One region of the Exiguobacterium sp. U13-1 genome, then DNA from elsewhere that is predicted to be linked to it. Evidence: riboswitches for the same ligand, from Rfam matches in the RefSeq annotation. Region 1 holds a riboswitch; each other region holds the start of a gene.
What was found. Region 1 has a riboswitch for S-adenosylmethionine ahead of ESP131_RS01900 (amino acid permease). Riboswitches for the same ligand answer to the same signal wherever they lie in the genome.
Positions count from the first base shown of each region.

Region 2: linked by a shared signal. The riboswitch ahead of ESP131_RS16020 (methionine ABC transporter ATP-binding protein) and the one ahead of ESP131_RS01900 (amino acid permease) in region 1 are both predicted to bind S-adenosylmethionine.
Region 3: linked by a shared signal. The riboswitch ahead of ESP131_RS15025 (methionine ABC transporter ATP-binding protein) and the one ahead of ESP131_RS01900 (amino acid permease) in region 1 are both predicted to bind S-adenosylmethionine.
Region 4: linked by a shared signal. The riboswitch ahead of msrA (peptide-methionine (S)-S-oxide reductase MsrA) and the one ahead of ESP131_RS01900 (amino acid permease) in region 1 are both predicted to bind S-adenosylmethionine.

Region 1 is NZ_CP015731.1:360,106-367,846, forward strand. It holds gene ESP131_RS01880 (MFS transporter) at 1-502, opposite strand, end outside; gene ESP131_RS01885 (CBS domain-containing protein) at 529-984, opposite strand; gene ESP131_RS01890 (MarR family winged helix-turn-helix transcriptional regulator) at 1,166-1,588, shown strand; gene mmuM (homocysteine S-methyltransferase) at 1,656-2,591, opposite strand; gene ESP131_RS01900 (amino acid permease) at 2,566-3,969, opposite strand; SAM riboswitch class I at 4,047-4,148, opposite strand; gene ESP131_RS01905 (polysaccharide pyruvyl transferase family protein) at 4,258-5,724, opposite strand; gene ESP131_RS01910 (ketopantoate reductase family protein) at 5,931-6,845, opposite strand; gene ESP131_RS01915 (GntR family transcriptional regulator) at 7,028-7,741, shown strand, end outside; gene gntK (gluconokinase) at 7,737-7,741, shown strand, end outside.
Region 2 is NZ_CP015731.1:3,101,460-3,109,200, reverse strand. It holds gene ESP131_RS16050 (hypothetical protein) at 1-71, opposite strand, end outside; gene ESP131_RS16040 (CAP domain-containing protein) at 420-1,298, shown strand; gene ESP131_RS16035 (GNAT family N-acetyltransferase) at 1,385-1,885, shown strand; gene ESP131_RS16030 (MetQ/NlpA family ABC transporter substrate-binding protein) at 1,945-2,760, opposite strand; gene ESP131_RS16025 (methionine ABC transporter permease) at 2,788-3,453, opposite strand; gene ESP131_RS16020 (methionine ABC transporter ATP-binding protein) at 3,443-4,456, opposite strand; SAM riboswitch class I at 4,541-4,646, opposite strand; gene ESP131_RS16015 (aminotransferase class I/II-fold pyridoxal phosphate-dependent enzyme) at 4,709-5,896, opposite strand; gene ESP131_RS16010 (alpha-glucosidase) at 6,045-7,655, shown strand; gene ESP131_RS16005 (MBL fold metallo-hydrolase) at 7,728-7,741, opposite strand, start outside.
Region 3 is NZ_CP015731.1:2,894,245-2,901,985, forward strand. It holds gene sufC (Fe-S cluster assembly ATPase SufC) at 1-786, opposite strand; gene ESP131_RS15010 (MDR family MFS transporter) at 920-2,170, opposite strand; gene ESP131_RS15015 (MetQ/NlpA family ABC transporter substrate-binding protein) at 2,250-3,083, opposite strand; gene ESP131_RS15020 (methionine ABC transporter permease) at 3,116-3,781, opposite strand; gene ESP131_RS15025 (methionine ABC transporter ATP-binding protein) at 3,778-4,800, opposite strand; SAM riboswitch class I at 4,877-4,981, opposite strand; gene ESP131_RS15030 (bifunctional cystathionine gamma-lyase/homocysteine desulfhydrase) at 5,039-6,205, opposite strand; gene ESP131_RS15035 (PLP-dependent cysteine synthase family protein) at 6,198-7,121, opposite strand; gene ESP131_RS15040 (S-ribosylhomocysteine lyase) at 7,118-7,582, opposite strand; gene ESP131_RS15045 (class I SAM-dependent methyltransferase) at 7,586-7,741, opposite strand, start outside.
Region 4 is NZ_CP015731.1:871,611-879,351, forward strand. It holds gene ESP131_RS04520 (Crp/Fnr family transcriptional regulator) at 1-58, shown strand, start outside; gene ESP131_RS04525 (DMT family transporter) at 71-553, shown strand; gene ESP131_RS04530 (MFS transporter) at 606-1,826, opposite strand; gene ESP131_RS04535 (winged helix-turn-helix domain-containing protein) at 1,841-2,437, opposite strand; gene msrA (peptide-methionine (S)-S-oxide reductase MsrA) at 2,668-3,198, opposite strand; SAM riboswitch class I at 3,294-3,397, opposite strand; gene ESP131_RS04545 (M20 metallopeptidase family protein) at 3,460-4,638, opposite strand; gene ESP131_RS04550 (putative quinol monooxygenase) at 4,716-5,009, shown strand; gene ESP131_RS04555 (C40 family peptidase) at 5,067-7,622, opposite strand.

The DNA.
Region 1 (7,741 bases):
GTCCAATCGAAATCCCGAGACCAACGGCTGCTTCATATAAAATGATCGCTTTTGCTGTTCCGCCTGATGATAGCGAAACGATCGCAGCGAGTGCTGTTGCGACGAACAAAGCGTTCCCAAGTCCCCATCCCCCGCGTAACGCGACGAGCGTCCAAATGCTGTCTGCTTGCGAAGCAAAACCAGCAACGATTGCGATGACGGCAATCCCGAGCATCAATGTTCCTTTTTGACCAATCCGTGATGAGATCGCGCCTGTAATTAACATCGCGAATGCCATGACGGCGTTATAACTTGTAAATAAGAGCGTTACTTCACTTTTTGACGCTTCTAAATTCTCGGCAATCGTCGGTAAGACAGGATTGACGAGCCCCATTCCCATGAATGCTGTAATACTGGCGAAAAAGACTGCCCAGACAGCAACCGGTTGATGGAATAATCCATGTTTGCTTTCTGCTAATACCGTTTCCGGCTCAAGCGTCGTTGTTTTTTCAGCAAGTGCCATAGTGTCCCTTCTTTCTATTGAATGTGTTACATGAACTGTTTAAACGAATGGCGAATGACGTCGCCTCGACTAATAATCCCAACAAGACGTCCTGCTTGAAGGATTGGAAGCTTTTTGATCCGTTTTGCGCCAAGTGTCGCCGCAATCTCTTCCATTTCGGTGTCAGCGTCCGCTGTTACGACTTTCCGGCGTGCCAGTTCCATGACAGGTCGGTTCAAGATATGACGAATCCGGTCTTCATAATCTTCTTCGTCTCCTTTGATGACATCTACATATAAGAATGTATCGACGATGATGTCCTTGTGTTTTCCGATCGCGCGCATGATATCTCCGTCACTGATATATCCGACGACTTCTTGCTCAGCATTGATGACAGGAACGCCGCTAATACCAGACTGAATGAATCGTTCGATGACCGTCCGAATCAGATCTGTATCGTTTACCGTGATGACTTCTTGTTTCATCGACTCATTAGCTTTCATCTGAATTCTCCTTTGTCGTTCGTTTCTCATATAAAAAGTTGTATGATACAATTAAAAGAACAAAAATGATTGTATAATACAACTACAACTCTGTCAAGCCTCCTGCTTTTCGGATTGACAGCTTATCCACATTGGGTAATCATGAGGGACAGAGAGACTTTTTTGAAAGGGGAGATACCCGATGTCTCAACAAGCACTCGAAACCATTGAATTGGAGTTAGCGATCCTGATCCGGCGCTTGACGACAGCGACGGCAGACAATCGTAATTTGGATCGTGCTTCCTACCTGTTACTGCGACAATTAGCGGATTCCGGTAAGGTCGGTGTTAAAACACTTGCCCGTGAACTTCAGCTTGATGTCTCGACCGTCAGTCGCCAAGCTGCGGCACTCGATCAGAAGCAACTTGTTGAAAAAGTAAAAGATCCGACAGATGGACGTGCCTTCTTCTATCACATCACAGATAAAGGACAAGAAGAGCTCACGATTTACCGGACAGCGCGCCTCGCGAGCATCGAACGTCTCCTGACGGACTGGCCATCGGATGATGCCGAAGATTTTGGACGCCTGCTCCAACAATTTAATCGTGCCTTGCGCGAACGATAACGGAATCACACCATTAAAAAAACGGATGCGAAATCAATCGATTTCGCGTCCGTTTTTTCGTCATTATTCATGATGTATGAGTAACCTGACAAACCGAACGAATTTGTGCGATGTGTTCAGGTGACGTTCGGCAACAACCACCGATCAATCGTGCCCCTGCCTCATACCATGTCTTCGCGACGGTTTGGAACGACGTACACTGATTCGTACCCGACCATGTTTTTGCGACCGGATCATAGACCTCACCAGAGTTCGGATAGACGATGATTGGCACGTCCGTCAACGCCTTGACGTGACGGATAAAGTCAGTCGCGTAAGATGCCGGAAAACAATTTGCACCGATTGCTGCCAGTTGCGGGTGTTGTCCAACCGTCTCAATACACGTCGCAAGTGCCGTTCCTTCACTGATATGTGTCGCATCTTGAAGCGAGAACGTCAGCCAAGCAGACACTTCTGGGTACGCTTCAAGTATCCGGAACAACACGACCGCTTCCTCGAGCGACGGAATCGTCTCGAATGCCAGCAGATCCGCTCCTGCTTCAATCAACGCTTCGATACGTGGTCTGTGAAAGGCTTCTAGCACATCTGCTGACACCCCGTAATGACCGCGATACTCAGAGCCATCTGCTAAGTAGGCACCATAAGGACCCACTGATCCCGCGATTAATGCGTCACTCTTTCCGCTACGCGAGCGTGCATTTTGCGCCAAGGTGACTGTTTTTCGAATCAGCGCCTGTGCTTCCTCTGTCTTAATATGACGTTGCTTGAATCCTTCAATACTTGCTTGATAGCTTGAAGTGATGGCAACATCGGCACCTACTTCAAAGTAGTCACGATGGACGTGTTCGATCTGTTCCGGTGCTTCGATTAAGAGACGTGCTGACCAAAGCGGGTCGTTCAGGTCGAATCCCTTCTGTTCAAGTTCGGTTGCAAGGGCACCATCTAAAATGAGAAAGGGAACTTCCTGTAATCGTTGATCAACTGGATTTTTGATTCGGGACATCTTCAACACTCCGTTTCTGAGAAGAATTCGTGAACGCATGAACGACATAACAGATCACGATGAATGGAATACCACAGTACAAGGCAATGCGTTGGGTCGGATCAAATCCGATACCAATCAGGGAAATCAAACAAACGACGAAAGCAACGATCGGGACGAATGGAAAGAGTGGTGTGCGATAGACCAATTCGTCGACCGTATGCCCTTCACGGAGGAATTGTTTCCGGAAGCGATACTGGGCAACGCTGATACTCATCCAAACGACGACGACAGCGAGACCGGAAATCGAGACGAGCGCAATATAGACACTTCCTGCTGCATAGATGCTAGACAGCAAGGCAAGTCCTCCGCCAAGCATGCTGAACAATACGGCTCGTAGTGGCACCCCATTTGGCGTCACCTGGGCGAAGAAGCGTGGAATCATGCGTTCGTTCGCAAGCGACCAGAGCATCCGAGAGGCGGCGTAAAGTCCAGAGTTCGCTGCCGACAAGATCGCTGTCAAAATGACGAAGTTCATCACGTCTGCTGCGTAAGGAATTCCGATTCGTTCAAACACGGCGACGAACGGACTTTCGAGTACGCCTTTCCCTTCCGTTGGCAACAAGACGGCTAACACGATGATCGTACCGACGAAAAAGAGAACCAGTCGTAAAATCGTCGTCCGGATCGCAAGCGGAATCGTCCGTTTCGGATCGACTGCTTCACCTGCTGCTACACCGATCAGTTCCGTTCCCGAGTAAGCAAAGTTCACGGCAAGCATCGTCATGAAGATGACGAAAGCGCCATTTGGGAACAACCCGCCTTCGGTTAACGAAGAAAAGAATGGAGCCGGACTACCATCTTGCAGTGGAATGAAGCCGACGATCGCTCCCGCACCAAGTAAAATGAAAGCAATGATCGTCACGACCTTAATCGCTGAAAACCAAAACTCGACTTCAGCGAACACGCGGACCTTCAAGACGTTGATACCAAGGATCATCGCAGCGAATAAGGCGCTGAACACCCACACCGGAATCGACGGGAACCAACGTTGCATCAAAATACCTGCTGCCGTGAATTCTGAACCAAGGGCGACCGTCCACGTCAGCCAGTAGAGCCAGGCGACTGTGTAACCGGTACCGGGTCCGATGTAATTCGTTGCGTATTTATGAAATGAACCGGTTTCCGGCATGTGCACGGCGAGTTCACCGAGACTTAACATAACTAAGTAGACGACGACTGCCCCAATCAAATACGACAAAATCGTCCCGACCCGTCCTGCTTGTTCTAACGTATAACCTGTACTTAAAAACAATCCTGTTCCAATGACACCACCTAACGACAGCATAATCAGATGACGTGATTCCATCTTGCGTCGAAAAGCCCCACTCGTTTTCATGAATTCGTTTCCTCCTCATTCCACCTATTTCAAACAAAAAACGCATCCTCACGGATGCGTCGGTCGACAATTCGGAAATCTTATCGATCGGGTGCAGCACCCGCAGGAATTAGCACAGTATCTTTCGACCTGTTGCTGAGGTTTCATAGGGCCAGTCCCTCCACCTCTCTGGATAAGTATGTAATTGTTCCTAACCCTATCAAGTCTTTTTCGAATTGTCAACACAATTCAGAATACTTCTACCCAAAAAACATTCCGCATCGTATCGTTCCGGAATGTTTGGAGGTCTTATTTTTTGGCGAATAAATCCGCTGTTTTCAAGGCTGCACGAACCGCTTTCCGGTTCAATGTCCCTTGCTGATGTTTCATTTTCTTCGTTTGGGCAGCCAGTTGCGCTTTGAGCGCCGCAATCTCTTGATCCTTTTGAGCCGTTCCTGTTTGTTTCTGCAATGCTTTGATTTTCTTATCTTTTTCAGCTAATTGTGCTTTTGTTTGTTTTTGCGCATCCGCAATCTTCTTCTCTTGTTCCGGGAAGAACCGTTCGAAACGGGCGACTGCTTCTTCAAGACTTACGCCAGAAATCGGCTGGACTGGTGGGAGCAACTCAGTTTGCGCCATTTGACGGTCAAACGGTACATTCTCAGGATAGTTCGTCTCTTGATAGATATGCTCAAGATCATTCACGTTCAAGAAGTCAACGAAGTTGTCGAAGTTACGCGCTTGAACACGTGCTGGACTTTGGAAGTCAGCGTTGGCTACGATGTCGGATAATTGTGTATCCGCTTTGATGTCGTTCGCCCAAATGTGCGTCAATTGATGGTAATCCGTCAATTCGCGCATCCGTGCATCTTTTGGAATGAGGATACTCGGCGTACCCGCAAGCGTCGCTGTGATGTTTCCGTGCAAGCGCGCACCAAAACTAAGGTCTGCTTGTCCGATGAAATCGAACCATGTCTGTGCGTTCAAGAAGAAACGGACCCGATCATTCATATAAGCAGGATCCGACATCTTCACCGGATAGTTCGTCACTGAAAGATCTGCGATCGGGTGCGTTCCTGTGTACGTTAACTTCAGTTCCTTCATCCACTGGGGAATGAAGTAATGATTCGGGTATTCTTCCATTCCGCGTGTAATGAAATCAAGGACGTTTTGTGGAGCCAAACGTGACGAGTTGACCGTAATCATCGACTCAGGTGTGATGTTCGTTTCACGGATGTGCAAGTCGCGACCAAACGCGTACATCGAAGGACATCCAATGACACGATGATCGATCCCTTCGCGGAAACCAAGACGTGTTAAGTATTTCGATGTGATCTCTCCGCGAAGACCAAGCATGCTTGAGCGCTCGAGAACGGCACTGACGAATGCTTTAACATCTTCATCGAATGGGAATCCACCATCTAAGTCTGGTTCAAACGGTGCACGTAATCCTACACCGATGACGACGACTGGAATCTTTAATTTTTTGATGAGACGTGTATATTTCCGTAACGTCGGTACGAATTCTTTTCGGAATGCGTCCGCTAACGGAATGACATAAAGATCAAAGTTGGCATTGATTTCGTCTGCCCGTTCTTCGTCGTAATAGTAATAGTCAGGTGTAATCGTCGTACCTTCTGTCATCAACGTCCGAAAGATACTGTATTGATAGATAAGATTTCCAACGTTTCCTCCAATGGAATTATGTTTCATCAAATAAGGAGCATCGAACTGTTCGAATGGTGTCATACCTGCACGAATAATAATACGTTTCATAATGGATAAACTTCCCCTCTCGTCTGCTTCATTCGTCCTCGCAAGAAAAAAAATACGGAAAAATATATTATCAGTTTTTTTCAATCTCATTAAGAATAGATGAATTTTATTTCGGAAGTCAACGATTCCTAAGGGAAACAGGTCTTTCGTCATCAAAACGAAACATTTGCATTACTCCATAATTTTTCTAAAATAGAAAAATGTAACTATTTAATCGTTTTGAGATACATGCGCAGATTCGCTTCGACTAATTTCAAGGCATTCATCTGATCAGTCGTAGAAGGCTTCAATAACGCACTGAAAAAATGTTCCACTTCGACGGGCTGACCCTTTTCCATGTCCCGTAACATCGACGATTTCATCGTGTTTTCCATTCCATGCATCTGTTTCAACAGCACCGCTTCTACATCGTCATTAAAGACTGCGCCTTGTTCTTCCATCGCCTGTTTCGCTTCCTTCATGACGTCTAGGATCATTTGACGCCCGACAGCTTCTTGCCGAATCGGACCAATAGCTGAGCGAAATAGCGTCGTCACGCCGGCGAATGTCGAAATGAAGAGATACTTTTGCCACATGTCATCCATGATATGCATCGAGTACATCATTGGTGCCTTCGCTTTCGCAAAACACGCTGCGATCTCCTCTAGACGCGCTGTTGGTTTACCGGTTCGTGAACCAAACAACAGCCGATGGGACGGGCTTGTCTGTAAAATGCGCCCTTCTGCATCAAGCGTCGACTCAATGAAGCAAAGACCTCCTAGTACTCGATCTTCTCCAAAGACTTCTGTTAACCGTCGTATGTGTTGCATGCCGTTCAACAAAGGAATGATGTACGTCTCGCTCGAAACGAATGGCGCAAGGTCCTGTAGGACGTCATCTAAGTGATAGGCTTTCGTCGAAAGCAAGATGACATCAAATGCACGATCCGGTCGCATGTCTCGTGTTATCAACTGAGGTGTAATCGCGATATCACCATGAGGACTAGTGATGTGTAGTCCTGTTTTTTGTAGTTGTTCATATCGATTCGGACGGACAAGGAAGGTCACCTGTTCTCCTTGCTCAGCAAGACGACCTCCGAAATATCCTCCAACTGCCCCTGCACCTACAACTAACATGTTCATATGTACTACCTCCTCCTTACCCGTTCTGTGCGTTGCTTACTCCTTCACCCTAACATATTTGGAACCGATTTCCTGGTTTCTGCGTGGATCGATTCGTTTTAAGTTAAGCGTTTGCATTTTAGAAAAAAACGTATATACTAACTTGTATACAAGTATACTCACTTTAGAAATCAGGTGATTCCATGTCAGAACTGTTATACCCCTTGAAGTGGTTAGCAAAAGCTTCCGCCGGAGATCGTGTCGCACACGAGCTACGGATGCGCATCATTTCAGGAAAGATTGAAAGCGGTACCATTTTATCTGAGAACAAATTAGCCTCTGATTTTTCAGTCAGTCGCTCGCCTGTCCGCGATGCGTTAAAGGTCCTTGCATCCGAACAATTGATTCGTCTCGAGCGAATGGGAGCGGTCGTCGTCGGTTTGTCCGAGCGCGACATTCAGGAAATCTATGATGTCCGGCTACTCATCGAAACGTTCGTCTTCGAACGACTCGTTAAGATCGAACGGTCTGAACTTGTCCGTGAACTCAGTAAGATTCTCGAAATGATGAAGGTTGCCATCAAATATAAGGATGCCGATGAATTCTCCTTCCAGGACGTACTTTTTCATGAAACGATCATCCGCTCGATTGATCATGGATATGTCAGCATGATTTGGCAAAATCTCAAACCGGTCATGGAAAGTTTCATCCTCCTATCGATGCGGGTACGATTCGAGGAAGACATCGAAGACTTCGAACGCATCCTCGCGAACCACGCCTTGTACATTGAAGCGATCGAGACAGGGGATCGTGAACGGATGGTCGCTTCCTTACATCAGAACTTTGATGACGTCCAGGAAGTCGAAGATCTCTGGAAAACGCAACAAATGATGTCGAAAGGAGTCGATTCACATGAC
Region 2 (7,741 bases), 470 kb from region 1:
CAGCCGGAAAATAAGTATTGTTGAATCGGTAAAAAAGCAATGGATTCATAAATGAAATACAGTAAAACCATAGGTCAACTCCTTCATATCATCTTGTTATTTGGAAAAGCATTGAAAGTTTGGCTTACGAATTCTAATGATACCGAGTCGATAATCGGAGAGCAATCAAAATTCGCTGAGAATGAAATAAAAGAATGTTCGCACATTTCAACAATAGGGGAAGATAGTTTAGAATGTATATTAAATTCTTTCAAGAATCGTTTAAACAAAAGCTTTTTTGAAATGGGAGCGTTCTCACGAAATATGTCGGATTTGTGGACGAAAGATGTGATTTAGACAAATGAGAGCCGATGACTGTTCGAAGGAATGATTTTCTTTTAAAATAAAGGTAATGAAGTAGAAGGAGGCGAAACGAGGACATGAAAAAATGGTTGATCATCGGAGTAGCAGCAGTAGCCTTTTTCGGCTACGAAAACATTCCAATGGAACAAGCAGAAGCCGATTACCCGAAAAGCGGCGGCAAGCTGATTGATCGATATAGCAGTGAGTACCCGGGATACGACTGGGAAGTCAGACGGACATCAACGGAGGAATTCGTCGCCTTGACGAAAGATGGTAAGGACTACGGGAAGTATCGTTTCAAGAACGGGGTGACGACGCAAGGTGCCGTTCTTAATAAAGATACGGAATCGTCGCTGAAGAAAAAGGGTTGGACCGCAGTGAAGTCCTACCGTAAAGGCAACACAAACTACATGTTGAACCTGGATCATGCCGCGGTCTATGAGAAGAAAGGCAATTACGTGACGTACTTCTTCGATCAGCATGACGGCAATAAGGTCAAAGCGACGCTTGCGATTCCAAAAGACGTCGAAGCGAAGAAAAAAGGCTTCTATGGTACGGCTTCGAATGCGTTACGAACGACAGATGAGAAACTGATGCTTCGGTTGATGAACTGGGAACGGGTTGACTATAAGTTGAATCCGTTAGCACCGTACACGGCACTGAAGCCGGTCACACGCGGTCACAGCGAGAACATGGCGAAGAATAATTTCTTCTCGCATACAGATCCACAAGGTCGCGATCCGTTCGATCGAATGGAACAAGGCGGTATCAAGTTCATGGGAGCCGGTGAGAATCTCTCGATGGGTTATCCGAATGTCTTTGCGGCGCATTGGGGCTTGATGAACTCAAAAGGACACCGCGATAACATCCTTCAAAAGAGCTTCAAGCAGGCGGATGTCGGTGTAGCATTCCGAGATGATTCACCGTACTTCACGATTAATTTCCGAACACCTTAATAGAAGAATGGAGGACGATATCGCTCGATGTCGTCCTCTTTTTTATGAGTTAGTTCATTCTATAATACAGGTAGGAGGTGGAACAGTTGGAAATACGTCAATTGACGGCAGAAGATGCAGTACTGTATAAGGCGTTACGATTAGAGGCGTTGCAGAATCATCCGGAAGCATTCGGTTCTGATTATGAAGCAGAAAAAGATCGACCGGTCGAACAGTACGCAACGCGTCTCAAAAGTGAACAGGTATCGACGTTCGGTGCGTTTCATGAAGGAGAACTCGTCGGTGTCGTCACCATCGTCTGTTTAGAGCCAGTGAAGATGAAACATCGGGCGAATCTATTTGCGATGTACGTCACGCCACGCACTCGAAAGCAACAGGTCGGACGACAACTCGTACAAGAGGCATTACGTCGTACATTAAAGCAGCGTCCTGTGATTGAGCAAGTCCATCTCTCGGTCGTCCGGACGAATGAAGCTGCTAAAGCGTTATATCGCTCACTTGGTTTTGAATCATACGCGATTGAACCACGGGCGCTGAAAATCGATGATATGTATCATGATGAAGAACAGATGTGGTATCGGTTTTAACACAAAACGACCGACATTCAAGGAGAGGTAATCTCATTGAATGTCGGTCGTTTTTTGAATCAATTTGCCCATTCAGGCTTGCTGAAGCCTTTAAATGATTTTTCGATGACTGTATTGAAGGCGTCCGATTCGACGGCTGCTTTTAAGTCTTTTGCGACTTGTTTGTCCGCATCTTTCGTTTGGACAGCGACGAGGTTACGGTATTGTTCGTCCATCGTCTCAAGCGCTAACGCATCGAGTAAGTCGAATTTCGCAGCAAGCGCGAAGTTCCCTGGAACAGCTGAGATATCGACACTTTCGACAGCACGTGGCAATTGAGCCGCTTCGAGTGGTTTGATGACGAGTTTCTTCGGATTCTTGACGATATCTTTCTCGGAAACGGTCAGTGGATCGACATCCGGCTTAAGTTCAATCCAGCCTTGTTCTGCCAAGAGGTTCAGTGCTCGTGCTTGGTTCGTCGGATCATTCGGCGTCGCGACTTCAGCACCGGTCTTGACGTCGTCGAGTGTCTTCGCTGTCTTGCTGTATAGTCCCATCGGTGCTGTCGGGACCGTGATGAGTCCTTTTAAATCGAGGTTCTTTTCTTTAGAAAACGTCTTGAGATAGATCGAGTGTTGGAACAAGTTGGCGTCGATGTTTCCGCTACCGAGGGCGATGTTCGGTTGGATGTAATCGCTGAACTCGACGATTTCGACTTTATAGCCTTTCTTTTCGAGTTGTGGCTGGATCGCTTGTTTGACCATGTCGCTATACGGACCACTCGTCGCACCAATCTTGATCGTCTTGTCTTTTTCATCAGCACTGCTGTCTCCACATCCCGCGAGGACTCCTGCACCGAGTAAGGCTGTTGCTAAAAAGGCATATCGTTTTTTCATGATTCCACTCTCCCTTTGTATGTATGATTAGCGTTTATCTGTTTTTCGCGCCAGTTGATTGCCAAGTGCTTGAATACTTTGAACGATAACGATGAGCACGACGATCGTCACGATCATGATGAGATTATCGTAGCGATAGTAACCGAAACGGATCGCGAGGTCACCAACACCACCGCCGCCGACGATACCAGCCATCGCCGAGAAGCCGATCAGACTGATCGTCGTTAATGTGATGCCTTGAATGATGCCGGGAAGTGCTTCCGGTAAAAGGACGCTGACGATGATTCGTAATGGTTTTGCCCCGCACGCTTCCGCTGCTTCAATCAAACCGGGCGGAATCTCACGTAGTGATGTTTCGACGAGTCGCGCGAGAAACGGAATCGCTGCGACACTGAGGCTGACGGATGCTGCCGTCGGACCAATCGTATTGTCGAGCAAGAACTTCGTTAACGGAATGAGGGCAACTAGCAAGATGATGAACGGTAGCGACCGGACGATGTTGACGACGAAATCAAGAACACGTCGGACGGCAAGGTTTTGAAAAAATAATCCGCGGTCGGTGACGAACAAGAGAATCCCGAGCGGAATCCCGACGACCAATGCGAAGGCGAGTGAAATTCCGACCATCCATGCTGTCTCGCCGAGTGCCTTCAAGAGCTCAGGTAACATCGTTTGAATACGATCAAGCCACATCCTGAATCACCTCGAGTGCGTGAAGTTCCGTCGCGAGCCAGTCGAGGGCAGGAGCGATTTGGTCGGATGATCCCGTCAAGCTGACAATCAGGACACCGAAGGCGACGTCTTGAATGTAGTCGACCTTGCCGTGCAAGATGCTGACTGAGATATCGTAACGGCGGATTGCTTCTGATAACGTACTCTCGCCGGTCTTCTCGCCTGTGAACTGCAAGCGGATGATTTTTCCCGGTGTCGCTTGTAAGATGCGTTCCGGTAGCTCGATTTGTAACGCCGTGTCGACATAATGTTGCGTCACCGGATGTTTGGCTTGGCTGAACAAGTCATAGGTAGAGGCGACTTCGACGACTTCCCCTTGCGACATGACGGCGACACGATGACAAATCTGTTTGACGACATCGATTTCATGCGTGATGAGGACGATCGTCAATCCGAGTCGTTCATTCAAATCTTTTAACAAATCAAGAATCTGAAGCGTCGTGACCGGGTCAAGAGCTGATGTCGCTTCATCACATAACAAAACGGTCGGATTGTTTGCGAGTGCCCGGGCAATCCCAACGCGCTGTTTCTGCCCACCGCTTAATTGACTCGGGAAGTTCGTCTCAAATCCTTCAAGTCCGACGAGCGAGACGAGTTCGCGAATGCGCTCCGGGAAATCTGCTCGTTTGACGCCAGCAGCCTTGAGTGCAAAAGCGATGTTATCCGCGACGTTGCGCGACTGGATCAATTGGAAATGTTGAAAAATCATCCCTGTCCGCAAACGAAGTTGACGTAAGTCCGCTTTTGACATCCCGCCGAGCGAGACACCGTCGACCTTGACGGTTCCTTGTGTCGGGTGCTCGAGCCCGTTGATCAGGCGAAGCAATGTACTTTTACCGGCACCGGATTCACCGATGATCCCGAAGATTTCTCCTTTTTGAATCGTCAAATCAACATCTCGTAATGCGAAAATCGGAGTCCGGTCTCGGACGAACCGTTTTGTAATCTGTTTGAATTCAATCATCCGCTCATCTCCTTGTACAAAAAAAGTCGCTTTTTCCTAGTAGCAGAGCAACCAGAAAAAAGCGACGAAAGTGTAAGATTTCGTAACTTATCTCTCAGAATGAAATCCATTCTGTAGGATGTGGCACCGTTCCTGATAGGTGGTTGCCGGACGTCGTTGGGCCTAATCCCTCGGTCGCTCTCGATAAGTAGTTATGCTGTTGGGATTTACTTTAACGGAAATGATTCCCATCTGTCAAATATTTTTTTTGAATTATTCCGCAACAGGTGTCCGGAATAGGTTGAGCGTTCCGATTCGGTCGACGGCCTCTTCCAATCGTTCGACATCAGCAATCAGACTGATCCGGACGTAGCCTTCACCGTATTCGCCGAAGAATGATCCAGGCGTCACGGCGACATGTGCTTCGTCAAGCAGATGATCGGTGAAGCTCTGGGACGTGTAACCTTCAGGAACAGGCAGCCAGACGAAGAAGGAACCGCCCGGACGTGGTCCACTCCAACCGATCGCATCAAGTTTTGCGAACAATGCATCACGTCGTGTTTCATACAAGCTACTTAACTCACGGACACATGTCTGGTCACTCGTCAGAGCGACGGTCGCAGCATGTTGAATCGGTGTGAAGGCACTGACGTAAAGATGTTCCTGATACGTCTCGATGCTTGAGATGACGGACGAATTTCCGATTGCGAAGGCAATCCGGAAGCCTGACATGTTGAAGCGTTTTGAGAGTGAGAATAGCTCGATCCCGACGTCTTTTGCACCTTCCGTTTGCAGGAAACTTCGCGTCGGACCATCGAAACTGATGCCGCCGTATGCTAAGTCATGGACGACACAGATATCATGGGCATCGGCGAAAGCGACTGTCTGTTCGAAGGCTTCTGCCGTCGCCGTAGCGCCTGTCGGATTACTCGGGTAGTTGAGGAACAACATCCGGGCACGCTCGACATCCGTCGTATCAAGTAAGTCGTAATCGGGTAAGAAACCGTTTTTCTCGAGCAACGGAAGCGTAATCGGGAATGCGCCAGCAAGTGCGGCGCCAGACAGGTAATCCGGGTATCCTGGATCGGGGACGATGACACCTTCTCCAGGGTTGACGATCGTCTGCGGTAAGGCGACGATTCCGGCTTTACTGCCGAGGAGAATCGCGACTTCCGTTGCCGGATCGATCGTGACGCCGAATTCAGTCGCATAAAAGCTGGCGACGGCTTGTTTTAGAAAATCATGGCCACGAAACGGTGGATATTGAAGGTTCGTTGGCTCGTCGATGGCTTGTTTTAACGCATCGAGAATATGTACGGGCGTCGTTTGATCGGGTGTTCCTTGACCAAGTGTGATGACATCGTGTCCGGCAGCTTTTACAGCACCGATTCGGTTTGCGAGCTCAGCGAAAACGGGAGCAGGAAGCCGATCAATGGCGATGGATGGAGCGAAATGTTTCATGGATGAATGCCTCCTTCGTGGTATTGTCGTCAAGGATAACGAATATTCAGTCAAAAGAAAAGAACTTTTTCGAAATTCAAAAAAATTGTCGGATAAACAGGTACAGATAAGTGGAGCGGGAATAAAGAGTAGGGAGAGGAGTGAGGAGATGAAGCGAGCTAACTGGAAAGAGGCGGTCGTCTATCAAGTCTACTGGCGTAGCTTTAAAGATTCGAACGGGGATGGGATCGGTGATTTGCGAGGTGTCATCGACAAGCTTGATTACATCGCTTCACTAGGTGTCGATGTCGTCTGGTTGAATCCATGTTATCGTTCACCGGACGTCGATAACGGTTATGATATTGCCGATTATTACGGGATCATGGAAAAAGCCGGAACGATGGGAGATCTACAGGAGTTGATCACGACCGCTCATGCCCGTGGATTGAAGGTCATTCTCGATTTAGTCGTGAACCATACAAGTGACCAGCATGACTGGTTCCGTCAGTCGCGGGAGCGGATCAACGATAAGGAAGACTGGTATATCTGGCAGGATGGCACGAAAGATACGCCTCCAAACAATTGGCGCTCCTACTTTGCGCCAAGCCCGTGGACGTGGAGTGAAGAGCGCGGGCAGTATTATTTTCATTCCTTCGCAAAAGAACAGCCAGACTTAAACTGGGAGCACCCAGCTGTGAGGCAAGCGATCTACGATATGATGAACTGGTGGATCGCTCAAGGGATTGACGGCTTCCGGATGGATGTCATCAACTTGATCAAAAAACGGTCGTTCGAGGATGTCGCCAATCCGTTTGATCTATCGTACCTTGGAAATCAGCCAGGCGTGCATGACTTCCTGCAGGAGATGCATGCGAACGTCCTTGCGGGAAAAGATTTATTCACAGTCGGTGAGATTCCGTTCGTTGGTCCGGAAGACGGTCTGTTATATGTCAGTGAAGAACGAGAAGAACTTCGGACGCTGTTTCACTTCGAAATCGCGGACGACATGGAGGCAATGGATCTCTTACGATTCAAGGAAATTCAGAAACGCTGGTACGACGTCTTATACCCACTAGGTGTCAATTCACAGTTCCTCAACAACCATGATCATACGCGACAAGTGACGCGATTCGGCAGTGAACGGTACCGGGTCGAGAGTGCGAAATTACTCGGTTTGATGTTGCATACGTTACCTGGCATTCCGTACGTGTACCAAGGAGAAGAAATCGGCATGACGGGGATTCGTTTCTCAGATCCATCGCTCTATCAAGACGTCGCCTTTCGCAATCGATACGAAGAACGCGTTGCTGGTGGAGAGGACCCGGAGGTCGTACTCTCATCGATGCAGTTACTCGCCCGCGATAACTCCCGCACGCCGATGCAGTGGGACGACACGCATGAAGCCGGTTTTACGAGTGGGAAACCATGGTTAGCGGTCAATCCGAATTATACAGACATCAATGTCGCGCAGGCAGAAGCCGATCCATCGTCCGTGCTTGCTTTTTACCGATCGTTGATTCAGATGCGAAAGGATCATCCGATTATGGTCTACGGTACGTACCGAGACTTAGCACTCCATGATCCATATCTCTATATCTATGAGCGGGAACTAGAGGGAGAGGTCTGGCGGATCGTCCTCAACGTGCATGATGAACCGATGCAGACTGCCCTCGTTTTACCACATGAAAAATTGCTCGTATCAAACTATCCGGATAGCCCGGATATCTTGCGTCCCTATGAAGCACGCGTCTACCGTTATACTGTTACAGAACAGAAGTGAGTCGTCTGTTGAACGAAAAAACATCCGCGACATATCAGGAACACGTTCGCGGATGTTTTTCATATGCGTATATTATTTGAAAGGTG
Region 3 (7,741 bases), 670 kb from region 1:
TTACGCTTTTGTTTCGATTTCGACGTCTTCGATGCCGAGTTCTTTTTTAACCCAGTCATAACCTTCTGCTTCGAGACGGTGTGCGAGTTCTTTACCACCAGACATGACGATTTTTCCGCCCATCATGATGTGGATGAAGTCTGGCTCGATATAGTTCAAGAGACGTTGGTAGTGCGTGATGATCAAGCAACCGAATTCAGGTGAACGCATTTCGTTGACACCTTTTGCGACGACTTTCAATGCATCGATATCAAGACCTGAATCGATTTCATCAAGAATCGCGATTGCTGGTTTAAGCATCATCATTTGAAGAATTTCGTTACGTTTCTTTTCTCCACCAGAGAAACCTTCGTTGAGGTAACGGTGTGCCATTTCTGAAGGCATCTCGAGAAGACCCATTTGTGAATCAAGCTCACGGATGAACTTCATGAGTGAGATTTCATCGCCTTCTTCGCGGCGCGAGTTGATCGCTGAACGAAGGAAGTCTGAGTTCGTGACACCACTGATTTCACTTGGGTACTGCATTGCGAGGAACATACCCGCTTGTGCGCGCTCATCGACTTCCATGTCGAGGACGTCTTCGCCGTCGAGTGTGACTGAACCAGATGTCACTTCGTACGATGGGTGACCCATCAATGCTGATGCGAGTGTTGATTTACCTGTCCCGTTTGGTCCCATGACCGCGTGGATTTCCCCGCCTTTGATTTCCAAGTTGACGCCTTTCAAGATTTCCTTGCCGTCGATCGCGACGTGTAGATCTTCAATCTTCAAGTGTGAAGCCTTCATGTTAGAATCCCTCCATCTATTCATTTCGTGACTGACGATTCAGAACACGAGCGTTACTAATTTAGTATCATTCTAATCTTAAAGAAACATGGCGTATTATTCAAGCGTCATCGCTCGCTGATTTTTCTCAAAATCATGCGTTTTGTTGAGAATCATTCGAAAGTTTCACCGGTTCCTCCAGTTCCTCGATCGTCGAACCCCGATGAATCCGTTGTGACAGTAAGAGTAGTGGTATTCCGAATAATGTCAAGCCCGCTAATATCCCGAAAATCGGTAACGGACGGTCCGCTCCATATAAACTTAACAAATGTCCTCCAGCGATCGGACCGATGGATTGTCCGATCGACGTCAAGCCCATCGCCCCGAAATAACTGCCCCGTAATTCCGGTTTGGCAAACCGATCGGTCAAGATGTCGGTCATCGTGAACATCATGACTTCCCCGCACGTGAAGATAACCATCGCGACAACCATCAGCCAAATTGAACTCACATTACCGATGATGAACAATCCGATCGCAACTGTCGCAATCCCGGTCGTGATCGAGACGAGCGGTGACGTTTTGACACCGAACTTCATGATCGGATATTGGACGATCAAGACGGTGATCGCATTGATCGTGATCAAGATCGCATAGAGTGTCTTTCCGCCTTCAAGCAGTGACGTCTCCGTCAAGAACTGTGGCAAGGTCGAGTTGAACTGGCTGTAACCAAAGACCCCGAAGATAATGCCGGCGAGTGCGAGTGTAAAGGCGATGTCCGTCCGTAACAGACGAACCGTCGCTCCGAACGAGACCTTCTTGCCACCGTGCGTCTCGGTGATCGGATGGCGTTTGAATAAGAATCCAATCATCACCCCGTATACGATATAGACGAACGCCGTGATGTAAAACGTCGCGGACGTGTTCCCCGCACTCAGCAGTAAGGCGATTCCCGGCCCGATCGCTGCTGCGATGTTGATCATCGCGTAACGGATATTGAAGACGAACAATCGGTTCGCTTCGTCCGTCGTATCACTGATCAAGGCACGAGCGGATGGCTCAAAAATCGAGCGACAGACACCATTCAAGGCACTGAGGATAAAGAACGCCCAAAATGTCTCGACTTGTGCCAGTGCGATGAAGACGATCGCAAACCCAATCGTTCCGGCGAGCATCATCGCCCGTCGTCCATACCGGTCCGACAATGTACCACCGATGAAGCTCATGACGAGACTCGCGATCGCTGAGATACTGAGGACCCAGCCGACATCGATCGGGTCAAACTTCAGGACGGTCGTCATGTAGATGGCGAAGAACGGCATCGTGATGAATGTTCCGAGACGCGAGAAAAACGTTCCAAACAAGACCCCGAGTGTCAACGGATGCAGTTGACGAATGCGTTGCATATGATTCCCCCTAACCCCTGTTTCAGACAAATGAAAAGCATCCTTCCATTATATAGGAAGGATGCCGGTTTCGGTGAACTTATTTGCTGACTGGAACGACCGCACCTTTGTACTTGTCGAGGATCCAATCTTGGTTTTTCTTCTCGTGCAGAACGTCAAGAAGTGCTGTGACACGCTTGTCTTTCTCATCGCCGTCACGTGTGACGATGATGTTGACGTATGGTGACGACTCATCTTCTGATGCGATCGCATCTTTCAACGGGTTCAGACCGTTATCGATCGCATAGTTCGTGTTGATGAGGACGGCGTCGCCTTCATTGTTTTTGTAGGCTTGCGGAAGAAGTGATGCTTCGATGTTCGTCTTGAACTTGAGTTTCTTCGGGTTCTCCGCGATATCACCGAGTTGTGCATCTGTCGTTTTACCGTCTTTGAGTTTAATCAATCCTTCGTTTTGAAGGAACGTCAAGACACGACCGCGTTCCGCGACGTTTGAGCTCGTCAGGATCGTTGCACCGTTTGGCAACTTATCGAGTGACTTGTATTTCTTCGAGTAGATACCGAGTGGTTCAACGTGAACGCCACCTGCGTTCGCGAACTTATATGATTTGTTTTCTTTCTCTTGTTGCTCGAGATACGGTACGTGCTGGAAGTAGTTTGCATCGATTTCTTTTGAAGCGAGCGCTTTGTTCGGAAGTACGTAATCTTGGAACTTCTTGATTTCAAGCTTGTAACCTTTTGCTTCGTATTCTTTTTTAACGTGCTCAAGAATCTCAGCGTGCGGTACGTTTGATGCACCAACGACGAGTGTTTTGTCGTCGCTACCTGATCCTGATGATTTTTCACCACATGCAGCAAGGCTGATTGCTAAAACGGATACAGCGGCAGTACCTACGAATTTTTTCCAAACTTTCATGAATGATTCCTCCAATATGAATAAAATTTGAATTAACGTTTATCGATTGCACGGATCAGCAAGTCACCAATGATTTGGATGACGAAGACGATCGCTAAGATTAAGAGTGTCGCAATGACGATGACATCGTTTTGAGAACGCTGGAATCCTTCGATGAAGGCCATGTCCCCAAGTCCACCTCCGCCGACTACTCCGGCCATTGCCGTATAACCGACAAGTGAGACGAGTGTGACCGTGATACCAGAAACGATGGCAGGCAACGCTTCCGGGATTAAGACTTTATAGATGATCTGGAACTTCGTCGCGCCCATCGATTCAGCTGCCTCGATGACACCTTTATCGACTTCGCGTAACGCGAGTTCAACCATCCGACCGTAGAACGGTGCAGCACCGAAGATCAGTGCCGGTAATGCTGCCGTTGGTCCGAGGAACGAACCGACGATTGCTGTCGTGAATGGAATCAATAAGATCAGTAAGATGATGAACGGAATCGAACGGAAAACGTTGACGACCAAGCTCAAGATTGAATAAAACGCCCGATTCTTGAATAATAACTCTTCGTTTGTTGCATACAATAATAGACCAATGATCAAACCGAGAACGAATGTCGAAACCCCAGCGATTGCCGTCATATAGACGGTACTGCCTGTCGCTTCCCACACCATGTCCCAGTCTAGGTTGTCAAAGAATGAAATCATCGGTGATCCACCTCCACTTCAACATCACTGGCTTGAAGCTTCGTGATGACCGCTTGTGTTGCTTCTGTTTCCCCAATCAACTGAATGAACAGTGTACCGAGTGCCCCTTCCTGTGATTGACCGACGTTTCCGCCGATGATATTGAACAGGACCGGTGAATCCTTCATGACTTCCGCGAGGATCGGGCTTTCCGCTGTCGATCCGACGAACGTCAACTGAACGATTTTACCGGTTGGGTACCGTTCGCGTAGTTTCGCGAACGTTAACTCGTTTTCTGACGGCGACGTCAATTGTTTGACGAATTCTTTCGTCATCGCTTGTTTCGGGTGACGGAAGACTTCCGCGACCGGACCTTGCTCAACGATTTTACCGGCTTCCATGACGGCGACCCGGTGACAGATTTTTTGAATGACGTGCATCTCGTGTGTGATCAAGACGATCGTCAGTTTCAGTTTCTGGTTGATGTCGACGAGTAATTCAAGGATCGAGTCCGTCGTCTTCGGGTCGAGTGCACTGGTTGCCTCGTCACATAAGAGAACGTCTGGGTTCGATGCCAGTGCCCGAGCGATACCAACACGTTGCTTTTGACCGCCGGATAATTGCGATGGGTAAGCTTTTTCTCGTCCGTCAAGACCAACGAGTTGAATCAGTTCCGCAACCCGTTCCTTGCGGCGAGCTTTTGGAAAGCCACCGAGTTCGAGCGGGAACATGATGTTCTCCTCGACTGTTCGTGACCAAAGTAAGTTGAAGTGCTGGAATACCATTGAGACATTCTTGCGGACGCCTCGTAATTCTTTTGGTTTCAGTGATGTCATTTCGACACCATCGATTTGGATCGAACCACTCGTTGGTGCTTCGAGCATATTCAGTAATCGGATCAGGGTCGATTTCCCTGCTCCGGAATAACCGATTATTCCAAAAATTTCGCCGCGCTCGATTGTCAGATCAACATTCGCGACGGCTTCGACTGCTCCGCGCTTTGAGCGATAAATCTTTCCTACGTCTTGTAAACGAATCACTACTGTCCCTCCTAAATAAAAAAGTGCGCGCGTTTTAGAGCAAACGCGCGCACTTTTCAGTACACAAAACCATTTGCTCTCATCTCCCAGACTTTTGTCTGCTGGAATTAGCACCACTTCGGATTAGATCCGCGGTTGCCGGGTTTCATCGGGCCAGTCCCTCCACCACTCTCGATAAGAGTTTCGGTATTAAGTTTGTAGAATATATTCTGAATATTAGCAGGGGTTATTTTTGTTGTCAAACAGTTTTTTCAGAAACTTTTTCGAGGAACGTGAAAGCACGTGTTAAGTCTTCTTTCAAATCTTCCGCATCCTCAAGTCCAACTGAAATCCGGACGAGACCGTCCGTGATGCCGAGTTCTGCCCGACGTTCTGCCGGGATCGACGCGTGCGTCATCCGTGCCGGAACCGAAATCAGACTCTCGACGGCACCAAGACTCTCAGCAAGTGTGAAGAAATGTGTCGCCTCGACGAGTTTTTCTGCGTTCGCTGCTGAACCGACATCAAAGCTGATCATCCCACCAAATCCAGTCGCTTGTTTCGCTTGGATCTCGTGACCAGGATGCGATGCAAGTCCTGGGTAGAAGATGTTCGAGACGATATCTTGCGCTTGTAAGAACGCGACGAGATCATGTGCTGTCTCTTCGATCGCATCCATCCGGATACCGAGTGTACGAAGACCACGGACGAGCAAGAAGCTGTCTTGCGGTCCAAGCACGCCGCCTGTCGAGTTTTGGATGAAGTGCATCTCTTCGCCGAGCGCATCATCTTTGACGACGACAAGTCCAGCGACGACGTCCGAGTGTCCGCCGATGTATTTTGTCGCACTGTGCAAGACGATGTCTGCACCGAGTGCGAGTGGTTGTTGATGATATGGTGTCGCGAACGTGTTGTCGACGACGAGTTTAAGATCGTGACGTTTTGCGATTGTTGCGATTGCTTCGATGTCCGTTACTTTCAACAACGGGTTCGTCGGTGTTTCAACGTAAACGATCTTCGTGTTGTCTTGAATCGCTGCTTCCGTCGCTGCAAGGTCCGTCGTATCGACGAATGTCACTTGGATGTTGAACTTCGGTAAGACGCGTTGCATCAAGCGGAACGTACCACCATAGACGTCATCTGTCATGACGATGTGATCACCAGACTCAAGCAAATGGAAGACGGCATGGATTGCTGCCATCCCAGAACCGAAGGCAAAACCACGTGCGCCGCCTTCAAGATCTGCAATCAATCGTTCGATGCTCGTCCGTGTCGGGTTCGCTGTTCGTGAGTATTCATATCCGTCCTTGAGTTGACCGATTTTATCCTGCTTGTATGTGCTTGTTTGATAGATCGGTGGTGTGACGGCTCCTGTTGCCCGGTCGACACCTGTTCCTCCATGAATCAATGCTGTCTTCTTACGCATGAGTTTCGTCCACCTTTTCAAAGATTTGTTGGCTTAAATAGCGTTCGGCACTGTCTGCGAAGACGGTGACGATCGTACTGCCGGGGTGACGCTTTGCGATATCAAGCGCAGCAACGAGCGCTGCACCTGCTGAACTACCAACGAGTAATCCTTCGCGAGCGGCGAGTGTATGGACCGCATCAAACGCATCACGGTCAGAAATCGTATGAATCTCGTCAACGAGTTCACGCGGAACGAGACTTGGCCATTTTGCTGTTCCAATGCCTTCCGTCTTGTGCGGACCGGCTGGACCACCGTTTAAGACGGAGCCTTCCGGTTCGACGATTGCTGCTTTTGTACCGAGACGTTGTTTTAAGAAGTCCGCTGTTCCGGCGAACGTACCACCTGAACCACAACCGGCAACGAACCAGTCGATGTGCGGCAAGTCCGCAATCAGCTCAGGACCGAGTGTCCGCTGATACGTGACTGGGTTCTCTTCGTTTTCGAATTGTAACGGAACGTAACTGTTCGGAATTTCCTGACCGAGTTCTTTTGCCCGGTCGATCGCCCCTTGCATATCGAGTTCAGTTGGCGTGTTGACGACGGTTGCGCCGAGTGCCCGCATCAACGTCTGCTTTTCCTGACTGAATTTTTCCGGAACGACACAGATGACTTGGAGATCGTATTTTTTAGCGGCGAGCGCCAAGCCGATGCCGGTATTCCCGGCTGTCGGCTCGATGATCGTACCGCCTGGTGTCACATGTCCGTTTTCGATTGCTGCATCAACGAGTTGAATGCCAAGGCGGTCTTTGACGCTGCCCCCAGGGTTCATCCATTCGAGCTTCGCCAAAATGCGCGTACCAGCAGGCAAATCGAATGAAGTGATCTCGTAGAGTGGTGTGTTTCCGACGAGGTCGCGGACGTTGTTCGCGATCATCCGAAGACGATGTCCCATTCATCACGACCGGCAAGCATTTTCTCGGCATAGTGCTTCGCTCCTTTGAGGTCATGTGCGCTCGCAAATCCACATTGGACTTCGTTTTGCGCTGGAATCTCTTCTGCTGCGAGGACGTCATTCAATGTTTTCTCAACGAGTTCGCTCATTTTTTCGACCGAGTCGAAGTTCATCATCGCCATGTAGAAACCTGTTTGGCATCCCATTGGCGAGACATCAATGACATCATCCGAGTAGTTGCGGATGTTTTCAGCAAGTAAGTGCTCGAGTGTGTGCATCGCACGCATCGGCATTTGCTCAACGTTTGGTTGCGTGAAACGGATATCGTATTTGACGACTTGGTCGACTTTACCTTCTTTATAACCCGCGACGCGGATATAAGGTGCTTTGACTTTCGTGTGATCCAGGTTAAAGCTTTCGACGTTCATTTTTTGAAGTGCCATGATTTATTCCCCCATTTTCTCGGCTTCTACGAGCCAGACGAAGTGATTGTATTGTATAAATTTAACAGTGAATCCCCGTGCTGTAAACAATTCTTCCATGACTGGAATCAAAGGGTAGAACTCGCGTTCGAGATCTTCCGCTAACGCATCGAACCCTTG
Region 4 (7,741 bases), 510 kb from region 1:
CATCATCGTCGATCTGGAGCGGATTCGCGAGAAGGCGAACGGTAACAGCTATGAGTAAGGAGGAACGAACATGGTAATGGGCATCGTGTGTGCCGTGTTGGCAGGGATGTTGATCAGTTTACAGACGGTACTGAATGCTCGGATGAGTGACGCGTTCGGTGCATGGGCGACAACGACGCTGGTCTTCTTCGTCGGTTTCGTCGGAGCAAGTGTCACCTATGTCCTGTTTCGTGGTGGAACGATTGGGCAAATCCAAAACGTATCGCCGCTCTATTGGTTCGGCGGACTCGTCGGTGTTGGTGTCGTCTTTTGTGTCATGCGTGGAATTCAGTTGCTTGGTCCATCCGTCGCGATTTCTGTCGTTCTGATTTCGCAGTTAAGCTTTGCTCTCGCTGTCGATACGTTCGGTTGGTTCGGTTTACCACAAATTGATTTATCGTTCGGTCAGCTCATCGGTCTCGCCGTCATGGTATGCGGGATCTTTGTCTTGAAGCGGTATCAAGTCGTAGCACCAGAAGAGAAGGCGAAGGATCAGGTAGAACGTGTTTCATAATAATCGAATGCAGAATGAGGACAGTGGAATTTCAATCCACTGTCTTTTTTGACTAGTCTTCTACTTGAATAATACGTTTTCTGAAATAGAGTGAGAAAACAAGGATAAGAAGACCACTGTACAACATGATCGTCGTGATCGAAACGTGAAACGACAGTAAAAACGAGAGGAGCGCGTAAGATAATGGAACGAGACCGTTTGACGCTGCGTTGACGACACTCATGACACGTCCCATCGTCTGTTCCGCACACTGAGACTGGATGAACGTAATGAAGCGAATATTGATGATCGAAGAAAGGACACCAAGTGATAAAAGGATGATCAGGTACAACAACATCTGCTGGGCTTGGCTAAGCAGGAAGAGAAGCAGACCTAAGGCACCAATCAATCGGACCGATGAGGTAAGCTTAATTTCTTTCATCTGCGCAAAACCACTCCAGAGCGCCCCTCCGAGCATTCCCATTTGATAAGCCCCTTGCATATAACTTAAATCCATCGCACTTCCCTGAAGCACATCATGAACGAGTAGTGGAATTCCGAGTAAGAGTGGTCCAAAGAAAAAGAAATTGACACAGATGATAAGAAAAAGTGTCTGCTTGAGTTGCTGAAAGTGAAAGACGTAATGCAGCCCTTCTTTTAGTTCGAAGAGCGCTGAATGCTGAAGCGATCGCTTGATCTTAGATTCACGAATACCATACGTGAAAAGAAGTGTCAGACAGAGTGTCCCGAAAATCACAAGAAAGACGTACGAGTAAGAGGAATAGCTGAGGATGACTCCACCAAGAATCGGACCTGAAAAAAGGGCGATTTGATTAGATGTCTGAATCAGTGAATTGGCTTTAGTGAGCTGTTCTTTCGGAACGAGTGTAGGCAGTAAGGAAGCATTCGCCGGCGAAAAAAATGCATCCACACTACCAAACAGCAAGGCGAATCCTAAAATCGTCAGCAACGTAAGCTGATCGGCATGAAGTAAAACGAGAAGACAAAGAATGAAACTGATCCGTAGACCGCTCGAGATACGCATGATCGTTGAACGTTTATAGCGATCGGATAAGACGCCACCGAATAACATGAGAAAAATACGGGGTAACAAGGTAGCCATGAGGACGAATCCAAGATAGGATGCTTGGTTTAACGTATGGATGACATACCATTGTTCAACAAACAGATACATCGATAACGAAAGGGCAGAGCACATACCGGACCCCCATAAAAATAAAAAGGATCGATTTTTAAACAGCGAGTGTTGCATATCCATTTCAACAGGTAGCATGGGGCACCTCCGATTTAAACCTCGTCATTCTCAAACAGTGGTTCATCAATTGCTAAAGCAGTCGTCATGATGTAAAAGTGCTTTTGATCTTTTTCGTCAGGTGGAGACTGTGTGAACTCGTCTAATAAAGCACGATATTTTGTAGCAAACCGTTGAAAGTCGGCTTCAGACATCGTTAGTTCCTTTTGAAGCGATAAGCTCATCCAGTCCTCGACGTTCGAAGATACGGGAGCAAAAGCAGCTGTCGGAGCCGTAAGGACGCGTGTCTTTGCCCGGTCGAGTACCTCAAGATACGACTGCCGAGTCGCCTCTTTTGTCTCGACGAAGTTCAGAAGGTGATCAGCAGGAATGTATCCTCGGGCAATCGCTTGGTAATATTTCAACAAGTTGCCGCCCTGTTCTTCTGTCCGGACGAGGCGAATTAAGTCATGCTTTTCAAGTTCCCGTACATGATAAAGGACCTTCGCGCGGGATAACGTCAGCAAGTGGGCTAACTGATGCACCGTATGCGGTTTTTCGACGAGAAACATAAGAATTTTTGTTCGTAATGGATCACTGATCACCTTCAATTGTTCATAGCTGCTCAGTATATGAATCGCTTTTTGTTCCATCCAATCATCTCCTTTTTAACTGGTTAATTTTTGTTAACCGTAAAACAAAAGGCTTCATTTGTAAACGATTACAAATTTATGCAAGGGTGACGCAAAGGACAAAGCAGTTGGTTTACATACAAAAAACTGACTCCAATGACATCTCGGTCATCCTCCACTTTCTACTGGAAAGTAGGGGAAGAACGAGATGCTTGAAATCAGTCTCAGCTACTGTGTATGGTTCGAGGTGATTAGACCGTCGTCGTATCTTTCCATTCTTGCTCGATGAAGGCATCGCGACCAGAAGCAGCACGATCTTTTTTATAGTGTTCTGGATTTTTCTTATGGAAGTCTTGATGGTACTCTTCCGCCGGATAAAACTCAGAAGCGGCATCGATCCGCGTCACGATCGGTTGTTTGAAACGATTGCTTGCAGCAAGAGCGTCACGAGAAGCGATCGCTGCTTCATGCTGAGCATCCGTATGATAGAAGATTGCTGGTGCGTACTGCGTGCCGCGATCTTGGAACTGACCGTCTGCATCCGTCGGATCCGTTTGTGGCCAGTAGAGTTCGAGCAGACGCTCGTACGGGAACAGACTCGGATCAAACGTGATTTGAACGACTTCGAGATGTCCTGTCGTTCCTGTTTTAACTTGCTCGTATGTCGGGTGATCGACGTGTCCACCCATGTAACCTGATACGATTCCCTCGATTCCTGGTAATTCTTCAAACGGTGTCACCATACACCAAAAACATCCACCTGCAAATGTTGCTTTTTCCATCCGTATCTTCCTCTCCGTGGGAAATTCCCATTGTATGTCTGACAGCGAGAAAAACGAAAACGACTCCTTCGCTTGGTTGCAAAAGGAGTCGCCGCTTTTTATCAACCAAAGCTTTCGCTTTGCTGGTCGTAGCACCTTGCTATGCGCAGGTTGCTGGGACGTCATCGATCCAGATCTCTCGGTCCACTCTTGATAAGGGTATATGAAGTTGATGTCATTCGTTATCATTGTTGTGATGATACCATTCACAAAGAAAAAAAGTCAATCCTTAGGTTTCAAGGCACGTAAAACGGTCGCTCCGAGTGTTTTCGCACCAACCAACAACGCCTGTTCGTTGATCTCGTACTGCGGATGATGTTGCGGATGATTGACGCGACCGTCCGTATATCCGGAGCCGGTGAAGAAATAACTACCCGGTACGTGCGTTAAGTAATGTGCGAAGTCATCCGCCGCCATCATCGGTGTGAGTGACCGGACAGATGCTTCCGGTAAGAAAGAAGCGGCTTCCTGAACGAGTTTTGTCTCGTCCGGATGATTCCAAAGCGCCGGGTAACCCGTCGTGAAGTCAATCGAATAGGTGGCACCGATGCCGGCACACGTTGTTTTGGCGATAAGGTCGACTTCTTGTCGGAGCTGATGTCGTAGTGTCTCGTTGAACGTCCGAATCTCCCCGACGATGCGTGCTTCACCTGTGACGATGTTCGGAGCCGTTCCCGCATGGAAGGACCCGATCGCAAGGACAGCGGGTTCGAACGGATCGACCCGTCGACTGACAAGGTGTTGGAGGTTACAGACCAGTTGTGCACCGGCGACAAGCGCATCTTTTGTTTTGTGCGGTGCCTGGGCATGCCCGCCTTGACCGTGAACGATGATTTCGAATTCATCGATCGCGCATAATGTATGTCCTTCTCGAAAACCGATCGTACCGACCGGTAAATCATTTTCGAGATGTGTCTCGAAGATCGCATCGACGCCTTCGAGGACACCGGCTTCAATCATTTGGATCGCGCCACCGGGAAAGACCTCTTCACCATGCTGGTGGATGATTCGAATCGTTCCTTGCAATTGATCCCGTAATGGATAGAGTGTAGCAGCAAGGGCCATCACCATCGCCGTATGCCCATCGTGTCCACATGCATGCATGACACCAGGGTGAATCGACCGGAAAGCGAGTGTCGTCTCTTCTTGAAGCGGTAAGGCATCAAAATCTGCACGAACAGCAATCGTCGGACCAGGTTGTTTGCCTTCGATCGTCGCGACGACACCACGACCTCCGACGGCTGTTTCGTGAGGGATGCCCTGCTCCGCATAAAAGTTTGCAATCCGTTCTTGTGTGCGGACTTCCTGGAAAGAGAGTTCCGGATGTCGATGAAAATCACGACGTAACGCGATCATCGTGGGTTCGAATTGTTCAAGTGCTTCAAAAAGTTTAGTTTGCATCTTCAGGCTCCTTTGACGTGTGTCTTTTCGTGAAAATGGGTACAGATACAGGTAATCACGAAAGGGGATAATGAAACATGGGAGAAATCGTCGTCAACGCTGTACTTACAATCAAAGCAGGACTTGCGGATCAAGTCTTCCCGATTCTACAAACGGTCTATCATGCCTCACAAAAAGAAGAAGGGTGCTTACGTTATTCCTTACATCAATCGATCGAGGATGAGCATCAATTCATGCTGTATGAAGTGTATCGTGATGAAGAGGCACTTGAAGCGCATATCGCATCCGATCACTATAAAGCCTACCGTGAACAGATCGAGTTATACTTGATGGATCGACAAGTAACGAAATACGTCGAGATGACATTTTAACGTATTGCGATAAGAAGAGACGAACCCGTCGATTTCGACGGATTCGTCTTTTTTGTCTTACATCGATTTAAATCCGAGGAAATGCTCTTGCCAACGCGGTTCGTAAATCGAGTTGATTTGAAGTTGTGAACCGCCTGCATGGATGAAGTGTTCGCTATCGAGCATGATTCCGATATGCGATGGACCATCTGTATAAGTGTTCTGGAAGAAGACGATATCCGAGCGTTTACCGCTTGCAATACTCGTCCGGCGATTCGTAAAGAAAGCACCGTACCAGTAGCCACGAACGTTCGTCCGACCACCGTATTTTCCAGCCTTGTTCGTCGCGTAGTGAATCAAACCGGAACAGTCAAAACCACCGTTCACGGCATCTTGCGAACCCCATGTGTATGGTGTGCCGATATGTTGGACTGCTGCTTGGATCAGCTTTTCACCACGCGTATTATTCTTTTTAACGACCCGTTTATCGGACGTGATCGTCACAGCGGATACAGGAAGATAAACAGGTGTCCAGCCTGACTGGATGACATAGAAGTTTCCGACTCGATGACGCGGATAAACCCGTTTGCCTTGTTCAACGAGTCCGCTGCCTTTTGGACTTGTCGGACTCGCAAAGAACGACGTCGTCTGTTTGACCGTATAGATTTTCGCCCGGTCGATCGCTTTTTGTGTCAGTCCCATATCGGGTTTGCTCGTGCTGATATAAGGGTTGAGGACGTAACCGGTTTGACCATTTGCCAGGCGAACTTGCCAAAAGTCATCATCAATTGATTTTAGACCAATTAATTTCGTCCCTTTCTTCAAATAGGCAGCTGGGCGACTGTAAGCAACGTCGGCAGAGAAGAGTGGCGTCTGGTCCAGATGGACATAAAATGTCGTGCCTTTTTTTGCTTTTGCCGTCGGCTTGTTCAGTCCGATACGACTCGAATCGACGAAACCAAAGGTGTTTTTATATTTGACGCGTGTATAATAACCGCTTTTTCCGTAAATCGAAATCGAGGTCCCTTTTTTTAATGTACCGATTTTTTTACCCGATAGTTTTGCCTGCGAACGAATGACGACATCGTCTTCCGTCACGTAGCGTTGACCAGTGACGTCATACAGATCCGGCTTTTTCGTGACGAGATCCGTCGTCTTGACGTAACCGTAGACCGATCCTTTTTTCAAGCGTGTGTAACTGCCTCTTGTTCCGTAAATCGTTAGCTTATCAGCTCGTTTGACGGAATACATGATTTTGCTCTTCGTCGACGCAGATGTGTAGACGGACAAGTTGCGTTTCGCGTATCGTGTCCCGGTTGATGCATAGACTTTTCCAGTACCGAGATCAGCTGTCTTGACGTAAGCATGAACTCCACGGAAGATGATCCGGCTATAGGCACCGCTTGTGCCATACACCGTCAGCAGCGTATTCGTTTGATGTTGCTTTAAGACAGGACTTGAAGATTTGGCATCCGAATAGATCGGTGTAGCACGCTGAACATAGAGGCGTGCAGTCTTCGGATAGTATTTCAATGTACCAAGATGTGCCGTCAGCACATAGGCATACTCGTCGTTTCGTTTGATTCGTGTAAATGAACCCTCGATGCCGTACGTTTGAAGCGAAGTATTCACAGGAAGCGATTGTACGACTTTTCCTTTCGTAGTCGCAGTAGCATAGACCGTCGTCTGCTGTTGGACGTAACGTAGCCCTGTTTCCGGATGGTTCACGATCTGCGCATCTGCTAAATCAGCCGTCAATATGAAGGCATAACCCGTTTTAGTCGCCACGCGTGTAAAAGTACCCGTCGTACCGAACGTTTCAAACGCTTGATTTTGAACGACGACTGTCTTCGTGCTTGTCGTCTTCGGTTCAACGAAAAGGGAAGTCGCTCGTTTGGCATAACGCAGACCCGTTTCCGGGTAATTTTCGACCTGCGCATCAGCTAAATCAGTTGTCAATACGAAGGCGTAACCCGTTTTAGTGGCCACGCGTGTGAAAGTCCCCGTCGTACCGAACGTTTCGAATGCTTGATTTTGAGTGACAGCTGACTTCGCGCTCGTCGTCTTCGGTTCAACGAAAAGAGAAGTCGTTCGTTTGGCATAACGCTTTCCAACTAATTTCGGAAGTTGCTCGAGTTGTGCCGTCGGTACGTAGACGTATTGTTCGTTCCATTTCAGACGCGTGAACGTGTCGAAAGTGCCGTATGTATCGATTCGCTGATAGGCAGGAAGTGGCGTCACGACGGTGGGATCAAATGGTGAAGCAACTAATGAGAGTGGACTTTTCGACATCAGCGTAGCTTGTTTTTGAAAGACAGGTGCTGTTTGCGTTAACGCGTTTGTTGCGACATACGCAGTACCTTCTTGCCAACTGACACGAGTGAAGTCACCGTCCGTGCCGAGTGTCTTCAATGTCGTTCCTGCTGGTAGTTGTTGAATGATCGTTGTGGAATCAGCCGTTTGTAGCAACGCAGCATCCTCGTTCAAATAAGCTATCCCGGTCGTCTCGGTGACTGTTTGTGTTTCTACCGTCGGTTGAGCAGGTGGCGATTCAGCGAAAGCGGGTGCGGGTAAAACCGAGCTCAACATCAACGTTGCGGCAAGTCCAGCAACATGAGCAGTCCATTTTTTCATCAAGAGGTTCACTCCAATTCTTAAAATTTGTCATTATGGATAGTGTAGCATGCGCTTGTTTAAAAATTGATAAAAATCAAAAAAATAGGAGATTGCCCATAAAAAAACGGTATGCCTCA